Regions from separate parts of the Rummeliibacillus sp. SL167 genome, predicted to be linked through region 2. Evidence: predicted binding sites of a transcription regulator. Region 2 holds the regulator's gene; the other holds the start of a gene.
The links. Region 2 encodes Rex, which represses fermentation and respiration genes when NADH is low (regulators of the CRP and FNR family bind a similar motif). Its sites were predicted from a motif close to TTGTGAAATATTTCACAA; they were not measured.

Region 1 (9,520 bases), 1.0 Mb from region 2:
AAGTGATAAACTTATTTTACCATGCCCAAACAAAAAAAACCCTCCCATTTTTACATAGAAGGATTTAAGAAATTATTTTATATGTGCGGTTATTTGATTTAAAACATATTTTCCTATTGCTCCATAAATCAATAATGTTGCACCTATAAATGCATATACCATCATTACCGCTCCTTTTTATAATGATTCTTATTTAAAATTATTTATTGAATATGAAAATCATTCTCATTGGTTGGTTTTATCATAATAAAAAATCAAAAGTTCGTCAAGGTTCGCTATTCAATTTTATTCAAGCGTGATATTATAATATAAAGGTCACACTTAAAGGAGATAAAAATGAGCACATCGACGCAAATACAAGCTATTTTGAATGGTACTATACTTTCGCTCAAAGCTGTTTTACCTAAAGAAGTTCATGTTTCATCTCCATCCATTACTTCAGACCCTTATGAACAGACAGAAATTGGTGTTTTAATCGGGATGGTTGGAGATATGAAGGGACGTATTATCATTGATTCAACTCCAACGACATTTAGTGCAATAGGTGAAGCAATGTATGGAATGCAACTTGATGGTGCAATGTTAGAATCTTTTACAGGTGAATTCGGGAATATGATCGCAGGAAATCTTTGTACATATGTAGCAGAACAAAATTTAGAACTTGATATTACACCACCAACTGTAATGGTTGGACACACAAAGCTTTTTGGCTTTAAGCATGCCTTCAAACTTCCTGTGATTGCGGATGGAATAGGTGATTTAACCATTTTGTTAACAATAGATCCCGTTGATGAATAACATATAACTCAAAAGAATGACTATAACAGGTGTGCTGATTAGAAATCAATCAAGACAAACTTGTGTGCTTACACACATCTGTGATTATAACAAAAAATAGAAGTCAACTATACTTTTGGTATGTTGACTTCTATTTTTCTGTTTAAAAACTTTTTCATATACAGTTTAGAAGCAAATACTCTTAAAAGTTGTTTTTCATTAATAATGATTATGCGGTTACATCACGTTTTATAAAGGTAACAAAGCTTGCCACTAAGAAAATAATAGCATAAATGGCTAATATGGTTAGAGAAAATGGCATGGTTAGTCCCTCTACGATAGAGTAATCTGATTCAAACTGGGTTAAATCTGTGTTAGCTATCCATAAATATTTTACAAATTCATATTTACTTAAAAACACAACAAGGCTTGATCCCATAAAGTTGATAAAAAGCGTAAGTCCAATTGCCAAAGAGCTAGAACGGAAGATACTGCCGATCATAAATGCGAAAATAACTGACATGAAAATTTCACCCATACTTAATAGATACATATAGAGGGAATGCGTGATAGGAGATGATTCTACAATTTTATTTCCTTCCATAACTAAATCTGTTCCGGAGGCAAAACCATACAAAATAATACCCATGATGAAATTTAACACCCATGAAAGGATTGCCATAAGGATAACAAAAATAAAAACCGTTAAAAGTTTGGATGTTAAGATTTTTGCTCGACTAATCGGTCTTGTTAAAAGCATTTTAATCGTTCCAGCAGAAAATTCGTTCGACACAATGCTTGCCCCAATAATCGTCCCAAAAAGACTAATCAAAGCTAATAAGAATGAACCATTATCCAAATACGCTTCTGCACTATCTGTTTCTATAGGAGGTTCATTATTCTTTAAACGATAGTTAGATATTTGAATAGAATCTTTTGCATCCTTTAATTCATCTTTTGTCAATCCACCTGCATCGATACTCTGTTGCTGCTCTTTTATAGACTGTTGTTCAACCGTTTTCCAATTTTCTGTTTCTAAATGATCCACCCATTTATAAATCCCAGCCACTGCAAATACTGCTAAGATCAACAGGATGAACATGACCCAAGTTCCTTTTTTGTTCCATAATTTCATCCACTCATTTTGCAGAAGTTTGAGCAATTTGTCCACCTCCTGTCAATTCTAAGAATTGATCTTCTAATGATTGATGATGTGGTTGCACAGCAAAGAGATCAATTCCTGCTGTTGTAAGATTAGTGATCAATTTTGGCACATCCTCTCGTTCGATTGAAACTAAATAACCTTTTGAAAATTTTTCAAATAGATAATTTTGTTCTTTTAATAATGGCTCACATGGTTGTCCCACTTCAATATAGTATGTTGATTGCTGTTCAACAGTCATTTCACGAATATCAATTAATTGTCCATTTTTAATAACCGCAATACGGTCACAGATCAATTCAATTTCCGCCAATAAGTGACTGGATATAAAAATAGAAACTCGTTCTTTTTGAGCAATTGTGCGGAGATGTTCCCTAAATTCACGAATACCAGCTGGATCAAGTCCATTTGTCGGTTCATCTAATATTAAAAATTGAGGGTGATGTAATAATGCTTGGGCAAGTCCTAATCGTTGTCTCATACCAAGTGAATACGTTGATACTTTTTCATTTATACGTTTTTCAAGCCCGACAAGATGAACGACTTCCGCTATTCTTTCCTTTGACACGTTTTTATGCATTCTAGCAAAATGAAGTAAGTTTTTATATCCTGACATATATTTATACATCTCAGGATTTTCAACAATGACCCCTACTTTACTAATGGCCTCTTCGAAATTTTCTTTCAACGAAATACCATCAATTAAAACTTCTCCACTTGTTGGTTTCATCAACCCAGTCATTAAACGAATAGTCGTTGTTTTTCCAGCTCCATTAGGTCCTAAAAAGCCCGTTATTTGACCAGGAAAAAGCTCAAGATTCAAATCTTTAATTATTTCTTTCCCTTTGATTGTCTTAGATAAATGTTTCAGTTCAACAATTGGTTTCATCAAATCATCCTTTGCTATCTCTTTTTCCCTTCGACATTTTCCTATTGATTCAAGTTGTGAAAGTTATAATCTCCTTTGCCCTATATTTAGAGAAATCTTTAAATTGAGATGTATATGTCCCATTAAATTCGAGAAGAACTCATCAATATTTGGTAAATATGCTATATCTATTGCACCTTAATGAGGAACCATTTGCCCATCTATTTCAATTTTTCCCTTAATTGGAATTTTAACATTTACCAACAAGCGGAGCAAGTCTATTTCCCACAGCCCCTTCCACAAGTAGGGTTTCTTCATTCCAAATAGTATTGTTGGATGGGTCAGGCTTTTACGAGGAAACAGGCACGTTGATGATCCAATTTTCTCCATAAAGTATTTATTCGCCCTTTGAGACAATTTATTCGCTCTCTCAAAGACTTTATTCGCTCTTTCCGCAGGACATTGGATTGTTTTTTTATCGAATATGTGCTACACAAAAGGAACGAGCAAGCCGCAGCGAAGATCTATATAAATGGTCCGAAAAATACAGGTTTTCTCAAAAATTACGCCACAGACAACCTGATTTTTGTCAAATCAACACGCGTGACGAGGAAATATCCCAATGTATCCCAATCTCTTCTCCTTCAACTCATTACTTAAGTCTCAAGTCAAAGAATCTTACTAACTGTTCATGTGGGATAAACTGAAAAATCAGTAATAACTTATAGGAATAAAATAGTATATGTATCTTCACTATTTTATCAATTCTTTTTCACACTTCATTCACATTTCACACAAGAAGTGTGATTTTTGTCACATCGAAAGCGTTTTATTTTATATATCATGAATTTAAGAAAGGAAGTTATAAGAATAAAGGAGAGGATCAATATGGGTAACAAAAATGAACCCGAAGAAAATCTAAAGGGCACGCTTTACCTCGTCACAGGATTAGGCATTGTGATCATAGCTTTTTGGGTTACATGCTTTGGTCTATTTCTTGATCGCTTTTAAACAGAAGGAAAGAAGGGAAAACTATGCATCTTCATAAGTATGAAAAATATTGGCTAACATTTGGTGTTGGATCCCTGATCGTATTTTTATTGATTACCGGTATAATGGCCTTTCATAATGGGAGTCACCCACCAAGTGCAAAGAACACTATCAATCATGAAAAAGTTGATGAAATCGCACCATTCAACAAACCGGGGGTACATAAAGTATCCGGTAAGGATTGGGACTATGAAGTAGTAGTAGTAGCTTCCGCTTTCTACTACAATCCACCTGAATTGAAAGTACCAGTAGGATCAAAAGTTAAATTTATTGCTACTTCTAAAGATGTTGTCCATGGTTTTGAAATTTCAGGAACTAACGTTAACATGATGCTAGAACCTGGTTATATTTCAGAATATACAACAACAGTGGATAAAGCTGGCGAATACTTAATCGTATGTAATGAGTATTGTGGTGCAGGTCATGCTCAAATGCATTCTATGCTTAAGGTGGTGGATAAAGAATGAGTCAAACAGTAATTGATCAATCTAATGTAAATGAAGAAAACGTAACTGTTTCAAGAAAAATAGCGAAGAAAACTACTGAATTATTAAAAGTAGATTCTAAAGATGCTAAACTTGCGATGGCACATATTTTTGTAGCGTTTATCGCCTTATTTTTAGGTGGTACTGCTGGTCTTTTACAAGTATTAGTTCGTTCAGGTCACTTTGAACTACCATGGGGAATTGGCTATTATCAAGTTTTAACCGTACATGGTGTGTTACTCGGCTTAATTTTAACAACATTCTTTATTATGGGCTTTCACATTGCAGGAGTTAGCCGTACATCCGGTACACTGTCTTCAAAACAAAGGCTGCTTTGTTGGATTGGTTTTTGGAGCATGACAATTGGTACCGCAATGGCAGCGGCTATGGTTCTCTTAAATGAGGCATCTGTTCTTTATACATTCTATGCTCCATTACAAGCACATTGGATTTTCTATGTTGGTTTAGCTCTTGTCGTTGTTGGATCTTGGATTGACGGACTCGGTCAATCATTGCGCTGGATACAATGGCGAAAAGAAAATCCACATCAAACATCACCATTGCTTTCATTTATGGTAGTTTGCAATAACTTAATGTGGTTTGTAGCTACTATAGGGCTTGCTATTGAAGTATTATTCCAATTGATTCCTTGGTCACTAGGTCTTGTTGATCGGGTTAATATTCTATTATCTCGTACGCTATTCTGGTCATTCGGTCATGCACTTGTTTACTTCTGGTTACTCCCTGCTTACATGGTTTGGTATGTAGTTGTTCCAAAAGTAATCGGAGGAAAAATATTCTCTGATGCACTAGCTCGACTTTCATTTATGTTATTTGTTATATTCTCAGTTCCAGTCGGACTTCATCACCAATTAACTGAACCAGGTATTGACGGTTCTTGGAAATTCTTACAAGTTGTTTTGACAATGATGGTTGTTATTCCATCTCTATTAACGGCATTCTCCTTGTTTGCCACATTTGAAATGCGCGGACGTGAATTAGGAGGTAAAGGTGTATTCGGTTGGTTGAAAAAATTACCTTGGGGTGACGCTCGTTTCTTTGCTCCGTTCATGGGTATGTTAATCTTCATTCCTGGTGGTGCTGGCGGTATCGTTAATGCATCTCACCAAATGAACCAATTAATTCACAATACCATTTGGGTAACAGGTCACTTCCATTTAACGGTTGCTACCGCTGTAGTGTTAACATTCTTCGGCGCATCTTATTGGTTGGTTCCTCACCTTACAGGACGTACTTTGACAAAACAATTGAACCGTCTTGGTATCATTCAAACGATTGTATGGGCTGTTGGTATGGTGATTATGTCTAGTTCAATGCACATCGAAGGTTTGTTGGGTGCCCCTCGTCGATCAGCATTCTCAGATTATGGTGGCGCTGAAATTGCAAAAACTTGGGCATCTTATCAAGTTGCGCAAGCTGTTGGTGGAACATTATTATTCATCGGGATTATCTTGTTCCTATATATCTTTGTAAAACTTTGCTGGTTTGCTCCTAAGGGTGAACAAGAATTCCCAATCGGAACTGTAGCACCACATGCACAAAAGACTCCAGCTTTCCTAGAAAACTTCAAAATCTGGATTGTCATTTTAGTAGCATTAATCTTAATAGCTTACACGTTCCCAATCTACGATATTATTCAAAATTCTCCGCTAGGTTCTATAGGTTATAAACTTTGGTAATCGCTAGCGATAATAAAAAATCCGCTTTCTCAGTAGAGAGAGCGGATTTTTTACTTTGTGAACCTCTTAATGGTTACTATCTCTAAACATTCACACATAAGGCTTCAATGATATTCATCAGCAGAAACTGCAAAAATTGGTTCTATTTGCGCTTTATAATGCACTTCTTCTTCATTTAATAAGATATGAATATCTCCATAATCATTGGATGTTCGAATTAGTCGTCCCATCCCCTGCTGCAAACGTAAGAGCATGAATGGAAGATCTACATCATCAAAAGCATCCTCTGCAAATTCCCGCTTTGCATCAAATAAAGGATCATTAGGTGGGAATGGCAAATCATAAATAATCACACGCGTTAATGTTTCTTCTGGCAAATCTAATCCTTCCCATAAATGATACGAACATAATACTTGGATTTTACCCTCTTGGAAATCGCGGATAATGGATGATAATTCTCGATCTCCTTCGAAGCCGATTTTAGTGGTCAAGCGTTCATCAATTTGCGACTTAAAGCCCTGCATTGCTTTTTTAGACTTAAAGAGTATGAGTGTTTGCTTTTCTTCTTCGAGTAAATCCTCAACTTTTTGAACTTTTTCTATTTGCTTTAAATGATGCAAAATGATTTTCATAACCTCTTCATAATCAAATGGTGATGATACTGAGAAAGACTGATAGTTTTGAATGCCTAAACTTCCCGCCATATAGCTGAAATCTTTATTGATTGATAGGGTTGCGGATGAAAAAACATATGGAATCCTTTTTGAAAATACTTTTTCTTCTAAGACCTCTGTGATAAGACGCGGCATAATCACTAGCGTTTCTTCTCCATCTGTTTCTTCCAACCAATCGACAGCGTCACCCTGCGCTATGAAAATCCGCATCGCAGCCTCATACTGTTCTAAAAACTCTTCCGCCATGCGTAATTCATATTCTGGAATAACGTATAATTCTGATTCAAATACAAATTCCTCTAGTAATATTTCAACAGTTTCAATAACCTTTTTCCCTAACTTTAACAGCAAAGCAGATTTTTTGATTCGTTTCCGATCTTCATCTGAATCAATAACATCTTCTCGTAACTGTTCAAAGAACAATTCATGACCATCTTGTAATTGTTCCATGGTGTACAATGTTTTTTCTCTTAAACCATCCACCATTAAATGATCAAGTAATTGTACAATCGTATAATCCTGAACTTTATAGGTCATTGCTTTTTGTGCCGCATACTCCAATAAGTGACCCTCGTCTAAGACAATCATCGATACCTCTGGAAGCAATGCTAATTGTCCCTCACGTATACGGGATTCTTTTGTAGAAATATGCTCCATTAAAAAGTCCTGCGAGCAAATGATGAGATCTGTTGATTCACGATAATGGGCACGGTGAAGCGTTTGCCCACAACGATTTCTTAAATTGCAGACTGAACATTGTTGAATGGAGTTGTAATTGACTAAGTTCCATTCTTCATCACTAATATTGGGATAATCACTGTGTTGACCATATAATTCTAAGGAACCTTGTCCAAATACGCCATCTGGAATTGTTTCTGCTATATCATCTAAAAATTCCCCATCAGCGAATTTTTCGGCTTCTTCATAACGCTTTAAACATAAATATTGATCACGTGATTTCGCTAGTCGAACATCAATCTTTAAATCTAGAAATTGTTGCAGTTTATAAATATCGCCCCCCTCTTTAACGAGCTGATCGATGAGTGCTTCATCTGCACATGCTATTAATGCAGGTTTTCCTGTATAACGAGCATACGCAATCGCTGGTAAAAGATATGCGATAGTTTTTCCTGTACCCACACCTGCTTCAGCAAAAAGGATGGATTTTTCTCGTAATACTTTTTCAATCTGATAGGCCATGAAAATTTGTTCATCACGACATTCTAGCCCTTTTTCAGGCAGTTCATCGTATAAAATATCGCCAATCCAGTCTCCCAATGAGTCAAAGAAAGACTTATCTTTGGATAAGGCAAATGGTATTGATTGTCTCATTCAAATTCCCCTCTTCTTGTACAGACAACGAAACGGAAGGGGTCACCCCCTCCCGTCTAAACATATTCAAAAAAACAGAGTCTATAATATTATAGACAAATATCCATCATTATAAAATATGATTTTAAAATTTTAAATAGTAATTTATTTTAGGATTCATCTTGTGTTTGTTTTGGTGTACGTTTTCCCCAGAATTGATAATAATCTGTTTTGATAAATCCATTAAATAGTTTGCGTTTTTTGGTTGCTTTTTTACCATACAGCGCTTCAAAGTTTTCCATGGAAGATAGCATATATACTGACCAAGATGGATATTGACTCATCACATGTCCCATGTCACGAATCATCTTCTCCAATACCTCTTTATCACCAATACGTTCTCCATACGGTGGATTACCGATCATTACGCCATCTGTCAGATGTGTAGTGAAATCTGTTACTTGCATTTGTTTCCAAGAAATTAAATCTGAGAATCCGGCTTCCCGAGCATTCGTTTTAGCGATTTCTACCATACGATGATCTATATCTGAACCAAAGATTTGGAGAGGTTGGTCATATTTCGCTACATCCTCTACTTCCAGACGTACTTCATCCCAAATTTTTTGTTTCATCCAAGGCCATTCTTCACTGATAAAATCACGATTATAACCGGGAGCTATGTTTTGTCCAATCATAGCCGCTTCCAATGCGATTGTCCCAGAACCGCAGAAAGGATCCACAAATGGTCGATTGGGATGCCATTTAGAAATATATACAAGGGCAGCAGCCAATGTTTCTTTTAACGGTGCTTCACCTTGATTAATTCGATATCCACGTTTATGCAATCCTGCACCACTTGTATCGATCGTCAGTGTCGCTTCATCCTTTAAAATAGAAACTTCAATTTTATATTTTGCACCTGTTTCCTCTAAAAAACCAAGTCGTTTATAATAATATTTCATTCGCTCTACAATAGCCTTTTTCGTAATGGCTTGACAATCTGGAACACTGAATAATTTTGATTTTACTGATTTTCCGGATACCGGAAATTCTGCATCCACTGGTAAGTACTTTTCCCATTCAATGGCTCTTACACCTTCGAATAATTGTTCAAATGTCTTTGCCGGAAATTTACCTACAACAATTTTTACCCGATCTGCTACACGTAGCCACAGATTTGTTTTCGCTATATCCTTTTCGTCACCTTCAAAATATACTTTGCCATTTTCGGTTCGCGTTGTATAGCCCAAAGCTTTTAACTCATCAGCGACAATGGATTCTAATCCCATCGCTGCGGTTGCCACCAATTGATAGTTTGTCATACTTATTTCCCTTCTAATTCTAATTCCCAGAATTCTAAGAATTCCATCAGCTTATTTAATGGGAGAGGTTTTGAATAATAATATCCTTGAATCATATCACAATCCAATTTATTGAGCAATTTGACTTGCTCCCGCTGCTCCACGCCCTCTGCAATCACCTTCATTTGTAAG
Region 2 (9,520 bases):
ACCAGTTAAAATGGCGATATCTTCTAGCATTGCTTTACGACGGTCACCAAAACCTGGAGCTTTAACAGCTACAACATTAAATGTACCACGAAGTTTGTTTAAGATTAATGTTGTTAATGCTTCGCCTTCTACATCTTCAGCAATGATTAATAATGGTTTGCTTTGTTGAACAACTTGTTCAAGTACTGGAAGGATTTCTTGAATGTTAGAGATTTTTTTATCTGTGATTAAGATGTATGGATTGTCTAAAACAGCTTCCATTTTATCTGTATCAGTTACCATATAATGAGATAGGTAGCCACGGTCAAATTGCATACCTTCTACTACATCTAATTCTGTGTTGAATCCTTTAGACTCTTCAATTGTGATAACGCCATCGTTACCAACACGTTCCATAGCTTCTGCGATTAATTCGCCGACTTCTTCATCAGCTGAAGAAATAGCTGCTACTTGTGCGATTGATTCTTTGTTTTCTACTGGTTTTGAGATTGATTTTAATTCATTGATCGCTACACCAACTGCTTTGTCAATACCTTTACGAATACCAACAGGATTAGCACCAGCTGTAACGTTTTTCAAGCCTTCACGAATCATTGCTTGAGCTAAAACTGTTGCAGTAGTAGTACCGTCACCAGCAATTTCGTTTGTTTTAGATGCAACTTCTGAAACAAGTTTTGCACCCATGTTTTCGTATGGATCTTCTAGTTCGATTTCTTTAGCGATTGTTACACCATCGTTTGTGATTAATGGAGAACCGAATTTCTTTTCAAGAACGACGTTGCGTCCTTTAGGTCCTAATGTTACTTTTACTGCGTTAGCTAGTTTGTCTACACCTTTTAACATAGCGCTACGAGCGTCTTCACTAAAACGAATATCTTTTGCCATTTTAAAAAACCTCCTAATATTTTTCTATCTTTTCATAAACTTTTCATGTAAGCTTTTGATTTATTATTCAACGATTGCTAAAACGTCTGATTCGCGAAGGATCAAGAAGTCTTTTCCTTCATATTTCACTTCTGTGCCTGCGTATTTAGAGAAGATGATGTTGTCTCCTTCTTTTACATTAAGTGGAACTACATTTCCACCATCAGTCAAGAACCCAGTACCAACTGCAACAACTTTACCTTCTTGAGGTTTCTCTTTTGCAGAGTCTGGTAATACGATACCGGATGCAGTTTTTTCTTCAGCTTCGACAACTTCGATAATGATACGATCACCTAATGGTTTTAACAATTGAAACAACCTCCTAGAATTATGAATGAGTATAGTTTTATTTTATTAGCACTCTTTCTTATTGAGTGCTAACACAATTATTATATTAATGAATTCTATTTCTTTTTGCAAGTAAGAAGCATAAAAAATTTTGTTTTTATTCTTTTATAATTTACAATGAAGAAAATTAAGTATTAGAGAGGGTTCTGATTTTGAAATCCAAAAAAACAGCATTGTATATTTTATTGATTTACATTGTGATGCAACTGTCTTCTTTTCTATTGTTGCGTCCGTTATTCCGCTTTATCCAAGAGCAACATCCAGAGTTGAGCAAAAATGAGCTTATTTTAACATCTCAAGGATGGTATATTTTCATCAGCATGGGCATTGCGCTTATTCTTTCGCTTATATTGGTCTCCCGTGATCCAAACTTTTGGAAAATTTATAAGGGCAGCAAATCTTCTATTCCTGTATCCATTTTGTGGGGAATCATTGGTTTCTTTATGGTATTTGTTGGTCAATCAATTGGTGCCATGATTGAAAATGCCTTAGGTATTAAACAAGGCTCCGAAAATACAGCTGACCTCCTATCAATAGCGAATGTTGCGCCAATAGCGGTCATTGCTATTGCATTTTTCGGACCGATTTTGGAAGAATTTGTGTTTCGACGTGTGATATTCGGTTCACTTGTACAAACTACTAATTTTTGGGTTGCGGCTTTAGTTAGTTCGATCGTTTTTGCGCTTATTCATCTAGACTTTTCGCACATCATAATATATGCGATCTCAGGTTTTATATTCGCATTTCTCTACTATAAAACAAAACGAATCATCACATCGATCATCGCTCATATGATGTTAAATGGATTTGTCACAGTTGTTCAATTCTACCAAAAACCGATTGAAGAATTTTTAAAGCAGCTGCAACAACTTCAATGATGGAAGAGAGCAGATAATATTATATTCTTCACAAAATAAAAAAGTCCTTCTATCTCATTTGATAGAAGGATTTTCTTCTACGGAACTTACGACAAGTTCCATTTGACGTTGTTGTTCAGCTTTTAAATATTTTCGATATCCAATACGAGAAATAATGATGCTAATCTCATACAAAATACATAGAGGGATCGCTACAATAAATAATGACACTACATCTGTTGGTGTAATCAGATCCGCTACGACCAATAAGATAAAGTATGCATATTTACGTACTTTTTTTAACATTTGTGGTGTTATAATGCCTAATCGTGTTAAAAACAATACAACCATAGGTAATTCAAATACAATCCCAAAAGGTAAAGTAATCTGTATTAAAAATTGGAAATACTCATTAATGCCTATTGTTTGCTGTACATCTAATTGAGTAGACATCTTTGCCATAAAATTAATGATATATGGAAACAGAATCTCGTATGAAAATAATATACCTCCGATAAATAACAGTACAATGTATGGAATATATCTTAATGTCGCTCTTCGTTCCCTCACATATAATCCTGGACTGATAAAAGCCCACAATTGATAAAGAATAACAGGTGAAGTCATAATCGTTGCTAGTATAAATATCACTTGAAAATAGATTTTCACTGGATCTGTTATTTTGAAGGCATGGAGTTGTAGTGTTTTGGCTTCATTGCTAAATTGTAAGAAATGAATTAATGGTTCTGCCAAAAAGAAACTACCAATAACAGCAATTATAAAGAAAACGGCAACAATATATAGCCGCTTTCTTAACTCTTCTATATGTTCGACAACAGTTAGTTCAGTATTATTCATGTAACTAACATCCTAACTTATTTATCTTCAGATTTTGTAGATTCAGATACCTTTTTCGGTGTATCATCGTCATCTGCTAAACCTTTTGTAGCATTTTTAAATTCGCGGAGAGTAGAACCCATTGCTTTTCCTAGTTCTGGTAGTTTCTTCGGTCCGAAAATTAGTAGGGCAACTATTCCAATAATAATAGCGCTCCCAGCACCAATTCCCATTGCAGACACCTCCTCATAATATGTTTTTATTTTAACGCATAAAAATATTTTTGGCTATTTCGATTAAAAGCTTATTTGTGAATATTTTACGTCATTCTTTATCATTACGCATGAAATAACTTAAAGTTTGCAATTCGATGGTTAGGTCAATGGTATGGACCCGGACATGATCCGGTACATTTAATCTGACAGGTGTAAAATTTAATATACCTTTTACGCCCATAGCTGCAAGTCGATCTGTCATGAATTGCGCTGAGCGTGCAGGCACAGTCAAGATTGGTAGCTCTGCATTATATTCCGCAAATTTCTCCTCTAATAGATCTGGCGGATAAATCGGTATATCATTAATATATTTACCTTCTATAGTCCCGCTTGTATCAAATGCCACAACAATCTTCATATTATGGCTCTTTTGAAAATTATATTTTAGTAAAGCACTACCGAGGTTCCCTACTCCTATTATCGCTACATTCATTTGTTCATCTTGGTCTAATATATGTCTAAAAACATTTAGTAAATATTGAACATCATAACCATATCCTTTTTTACCGAGAGCACCAAAATATGAAAAATCACGTCGAATAGTTGCTGAATCGATTTTCATAGCTTCACTTAGTTCTTTAGAAGATATTCTTTCTTGTCCTGCCTCAGCAAAGTTTACGATGAAGCGATAGTAAAGAGGAAGTCTTTTTGTAGTAGCTTGTGGAATTTTGTTAGTAGCTTTCACAATATTTCCTCCTACAATCAATTCGAAATCCTTTCAATAGTACATGACGATTGGTTATCTGTAAAGCTATTCCCATTGCACACATATGTATATTCCTATAAACTAGGATTGAACTGAGGTGTCTAATATGATTGTTTTACAGGTCAATCAATTATATAAATCATATATTGCCGATGAAATTTTAAGTGGCGTTAAACTTGAAGTTCAACACCGAGATCGTGTTGCACTTGTTGGTCGCAATGGTGCTGGCAAATCAACACTATTAAAAATAATCGCCGGACAACTTTCGTATGATTCCGGTGATATTATTATGCCCAAAGACATTCGTCTAGGTTACTTAGATCAACATACAGGACTAGAATCTCCCCTTACTATTTGGGAAGAAATGATGACAATTTTCGAGCCATTGAAAAAACAAGAACAACAGCTCCGAGAATTAGAACAAAAAATGGCTGATCCTGCAATATATGAAAATACAGAAGCTTATCAAAAAATAACAGCCGAATACGACCAACTTCAACATAATTTTAAAGAACAAGGCGGTTATCAGTACGAAGCCGATACAAGATCTATACTACATGGCATGCAATTTTATCCTGAGAGCTATGATCAAAAAATTTCGTCTCTATCAGGTGGTCAAAGAACCCGCCTAGCGCTTGCTAAATTACTATTAAGTAAACCTGAATTATTAATTCTTGACGAACCTACTAACCATTTAGATATTGAAACGCTTAGTTGGTTAGAAAACTTTTTAAAAAATTATGATGGAGCTATACTTATCGTATCACATGACCGTTATTTTTTGGATCAAGTAGTGTCGATTGTTTATGAAGTTTCTCGTCATCATATCACAAAATTTACAGGGAACTACAGTGATTACTTAAATCAAAAGGCAAAGAACTATGAACGTGACCGTAAGATCTATGAAAAACAACAAGATGAAAAAGCAAAATTAGAGTCTTTTATTCAAAAAAATATTGCTCGTGCATCTACAACCAAAATGGCGCAGAGTCGTCGTAAAGTCCTTGAGAAAACAGAGTGGATGGATGCACCTGAAGGCGATGAGAAATCAGCTACTTTCACTTTTGGTATTGAACGTCAAAGCGGCAATGATGTCCTCTCCATTGATCATTTATCCATTGGTTATGAAGATAAAATCATATCGAAGAATATTCAAATGCGTGTCTATCGTCAGGATCGTATTGCTCTTGTTGGACCAAATGGAGTTGGCAAATCTACATTACTTAAAACACTCATCAAGGATAAACAAGCATTTGCTGGCAATATACACTATGGAACAAATGTACAAATTGGTTATTACGACCAAGAGCTCACCAAGTTAACCAGTAATAAAACGGTTTTAAAAGAACTTTGGGATGAATGGCCATTAATGAGTGAAAAAGATATTCGCACAGTCCTTGGTCGTTTTCTATTCTCAGGCGAAGATGTCAGTAAAATTGTACACGATTTATCTGGTGGCGAAAAAGCCCGCCTATCATTAGCCAAATTGATGCTTCAAAAATCGAATCTGCTCATCCTTGATGAACCGACCAACCATTTAGACTTGGATAGCAAAGAAGTTTTAGAAAATGCTCTCATTCACTATCCTGGCACATTACTTTTTGTATCACATGACCGTTATTTTATCAATCGTATTGCTACGAAGGTCATTGAATTATCAAATATCGGCACGACCGAATATCTTGGTAATTATGATTACTATATCGAAAAGAAAAAAGAGCTAGAGGAAATCGAAGCTGAGAAGTTGGCCACGTTATCTCCTGTTCAAGAAGCTATCGTGAAAAAACAAAAGAATACACAAATTGATAAAGAGGCTAAGAAAAAAGAACGGAAATTACGCCGACGTATTGAAGAAATTGAAGACTCATTAAATGAGTTTGACTGCCAAATAAAAAAAATAGAAGAACAGTTATGTGATCCGAAGATTTTCCAAGACCACGAAAGGGTAATGGTTCTCCAAACAGAATTAGATACGTTAAAAGAACAGCATGAAGAAGTCGAATTAGAATGGCTAGAATTAAATGAACAACTTGAGGAATTTGAATAATGTTTCTTAAAATAGCAAGCGTGTTGATTATCCAATTTTCTCCACAAAATATAAGGGTATTCACTGGTTTCCGCTACGGCTTGCTCGCTTTCCTACGGGCGAACGCTGGGGGCAACAGGATGTTGGTCACGGAATCGTTGCCACAGGACGTGGCGTTCTTAGATTCCGTTCCTTCAATCGCTTCGCTGCGGGGTCTCAACTGTTCGCTTTTCCCGTGGGAGTCGAGCAAGCCTTCGCTACAATCTACATAAATGGAGCTAAAAATACATGTTTTTTTAGAATTTTGTCCAATTTATCACCTATTTTTTTCCTAATCAACACGCCTGTTAAAATAGGACTGCTTAAAAGTGTTAAAAACACTATTGAGCAGTCCTTTAACTTTGTCATTGTCTTTGCCATTTCAAATTGCACCTAATGAAAGAGGAAAAAATCCTCCACTAGGTACTAGTTAAAGTTTGTCCGATCATACTTTTACAGGCAGTTACTCCCCCACTTATCTTCATGCTTTTTTCTGAGTGAGAGACTTTTCATGTACAGATTGGGAGCAATCGCTCATGTATGTTTACTGCTTATATAGGATAATTTGTCGAATAACAAAATTTCTTGTCTATATATTGGTCAATAATTAATATTTCCCCTTTTTTCTCCACAGGTTTATACACATTTTATATCTTTGTATTTCAATGGATTAAAGGACTTTTCCACATTATCCACAGAATTAACCAGAGTTACGCACATAAAACTGTGTAAAACTTACTACTATATATAGTAAGTACACATTTTATTCACAGCTTATCCACAAAATGTGGATTATTTTCGAATTTTCTTATTATTACGTAAAAAAAGAGGCTATCGACTAAAATACGATAGCCCCTTCCGTATATCATCTAATCGTTCCAAGAAATTAGTTCCTTTCCGGGACGACCATTTAATGCCATATCACTACGCTTGCCTGCTTTAAACATGGATGAACCTGCGGCTGCAATCATCGCCGCATTATCTGTACATAATTTTAATGGTGGTACATAAAAAGGAATGCCTTCTTTTTTAAAGGTTTTTTCTAATGATGTACGCAAACCTCTATTGGCAGAAACACCACCTGCGGCAATAACCTGCTTAACTTTAAATTCACGTGCAGCTCGCAATGTCTTGGCTGTCAATACTTCTACAACGCTATCTTGAAATCCCTTGGCCACATGCATTGGATTAATCTTTTCACCGCGTTGATCAGCATTATGTTTATAGTTAATAACGGCTGATTTTAATCCGCTAAAACTAAAATCATATGAATCATGTTCCAACCAAACACGTGGGAAATCGACCGCAGCATCGCTTTCTTGCGCCAATTGGTCAATTTTAGGGCCACCCGGATACGGAATATTCAACACACGTGCAACTTTATCATAAGCTTCACCAGCTGCATCATCTCGTGTCTCTCCGATTAACTTAAAATGACCGTCAGCCTCCATTAAAACTAGTTCTGTGTGTCCACCAGATACAACTAGAGCCAATAATGGAAATTCCATTGGTTGAATTAGTGCATTTGCATAAATATGACCTGCGATATGATGTACACCGACTAATGGTAGATCGTTCGCAAAAGCAAAAGCCTTCGCGGCGTTAACTCCGATTAATAATGCACCAACAAGTCCTGGACCTTCTGTAACACAAACAGCATCTAAATCTTCTGGTTTCATATTTGCTTGTTGTAATGCTTCTTCAATAACGATTGTTATTTGTTCAACGTGATGGCGGGAAGCAATTTCTGGCACAACTCCCCCAAAACGTTTATGACTTTCTATTTGAGATGCAACCACATTGGATACGATCTCATGTCCATTTTTTACAATGGAAGCAGCTGTCTCATCACAACTACTTTCAATGCCTAATATATATAGATCTTTTTCCATTATAAATTCACCCACATGACAAGAGCGTCCTCTTGGTTATCAGTATAATAGTTCTTACGAATGCCGCCTTCTTGAAACCCTAGTTTTCGATATAAATTCTGTGCAATACTATTGGTTATACGAACTTCTAGGCTCATCACGACAACGCCTCGTTCTTTTGCTATATGAATCGCTTCACGCATCAAACTTTCACCAATACCTTTTCCCCTACCAGCAGGAAGTACAGCAACATTCGTAATTTGACTTTCATCTAACACAATCCACATACCACAAAAACCAATAATTGCATCTGTTCCGTCCACAGCAACAATATACGTAGCTTGTGTATTAGTTGTCATTTCATGATAAAAAGCATCCAGCGTCCAAGGTGTTGCAAAGACAGCTTCCTCAATACTATGTACTGCCTCTACATCAGCAATAGTCATTTGTCGATACGTAATCATCAGTTCACCTATTTTTTACCTTTCTGTTCTCTTAACCAATTTGCTTCAGCTTCTGCTAATCGACAATATTTTGGAACAAAAGTATGCGTAGCATCTAAAGGTGGTAGCTCTTGTTGTTCTGCAAGATAAATAAGCTGAGCGGCATTTGGAAGGTCAAGAGTATACGGTGTTCTCAACGCATTCTTTCCTAGTTCTTGTTGGATCAATCCCCAAAAACTATCTACATCATGTCCAACAAATAACACTGGTCGTCCTAATTCTTTCAACTTTGCTAGCAATCCCGCCATACTGTAATGACCATCTTCAATAATAGGAACGAGTCCATTAGAGGTGTCATATGCTCCAGCATATACATTTTGACGTCTAGCATCGATTAAAGAGCAAACAATACCTTGGTATAGTCCAGCATTTGCGGCTAGCACTTGTAAACTTGAGACACCTACTAATGGCTTTTGTAACGTCCAAGATAATGTCTTGGCAATCGTCACCCCTATGCGTACACCTGTATAAGATCCAGGTCCTTGACTTATTGCAATAGCATCGATTTCTTTAGGAGATATATCCACCTTTTTAAAAATATGTTCGATGGCTGGCATCACACCTGCAGAATGATTGACTTTAATATTTGTTACTTCAGTTGTAAGTATCCTCCTATCCTTTATAATGGCAATTGCCAAAGGAGAATTTGCTGTATCTATCCCTAACCAAATCATTTCATTAGCTCCTCACACAATCGTTTATAACGTTTTCCGATTGGTTTCAATATGAATCTTCTTGTATCTTCGTCAATACGCTGAATTTCAATCGCCAAGCGCTCAGCAGGAAGATCCTGTTCGATAAGATGTGCCCACTCTACAACTGAAACTGCATCACCATAAAAGATTTCATCCCATCCAAGATCTTCATCACTATCCGCTAAACGATAGACATCTAAATGATTGAGGGGTAGGCGTCCCTCATATTGCTTTAAAATTGTGAAAGTTGGGCTATTAACTGTACGCTTAATGCCTAGACCTTTTGCTAAATACTGAGTAAATGTCGTCTTTCCAGCACCAAGATCTCCTTCTAACGTAATCGTATCTTGGGCCTCTAGTAAATTAGCCAACTTTAACGCTAATTGGTTTGTTTCCTCTAAAGAAGCAACCGTTATTTCCATTTTTCTTCGTCCTCTCA

Region 1: a site for Rex is predicted at 3,609-3,626, ahead of FEZ13_RS06770 (cytochrome c oxidase subunit 2A). Genes of this name have one in related genera too.

The regions. Positions count from the first base shown of each region.
Region 1 is NZ_VCBM01000001.1:1,508,825-1,518,344, forward strand. It holds gene FEZ13_RS06755 (chemotaxis protein CheX) at 337-798, shown strand; gene FEZ13_RS06760 (ABC transporter permease) at 1,007-1,939, opposite strand; gene FEZ13_RS06765 (ABC transporter ATP-binding protein) at 1,917-2,831, opposite strand; gene FEZ13_RS06770 (cytochrome c oxidase subunit 2A) at 3,696-3,818, shown strand; gene FEZ13_RS06775 (cytochrome c oxidase subunit II) at 3,842-4,324, shown strand; gene FEZ13_RS06780 (b(o/a)3-type cytochrome-c oxidase subunit 1) at 4,441-6,042, shown strand; gene FEZ13_RS06785 (ATP-dependent DNA helicase) at 6,147-8,048, opposite strand; gene FEZ13_RS06790 (THUMP domain-containing class I SAM-dependent RNA methyltransferase) at 8,198-9,349, opposite strand; gene FEZ13_RS06795 (putative bifunctional diguanylate cyclase/phosphodiesterase) at 9,352-9,520, opposite strand, start outside.
Region 2 is NZ_VCBM01000001.1:2,541,632-2,551,151, forward strand. It holds gene groL (chaperonin GroEL) at 1-885, opposite strand, end outside; gene groES (co-chaperone GroES) at 949-1,233, opposite strand; gene FEZ13_RS11430 (CPBP family intramembrane glutamic endopeptidase) at 1,425-2,150, shown strand; gene tatC (twin-arginine translocase subunit TatC) at 2,205-2,987, opposite strand; gene FEZ13_RS11440 (twin-arginine translocase TatA/TatE family subunit) at 3,005-3,199, opposite strand; gene FEZ13_RS11445 (redox-sensing transcriptional repressor Rex) at 3,291-3,926, opposite strand; gene FEZ13_RS11450 (ABC-F family ATP-binding cassette domain-containing protein) at 4,054-5,994, shown strand; gene tsaD (tRNA (adenosine(37)-N6)-threonylcarbamoyltransferase complex transferase subunit TsaD) at 6,882-7,904, opposite strand; gene rimI (ribosomal protein S18-alanine N-acetyltransferase) at 7,904-8,347, opposite strand; gene tsaB (tRNA (adenosine(37)-N6)-threonylcarbamoyltransferase complex dimerization subunit type 1 TsaB) at 8,356-9,060, opposite strand; gene tsaE (tRNA (adenosine(37)-N6)-threonylcarbamoyltransferase complex ATPase subunit type 1 TsaE) at 9,057-9,503, opposite strand.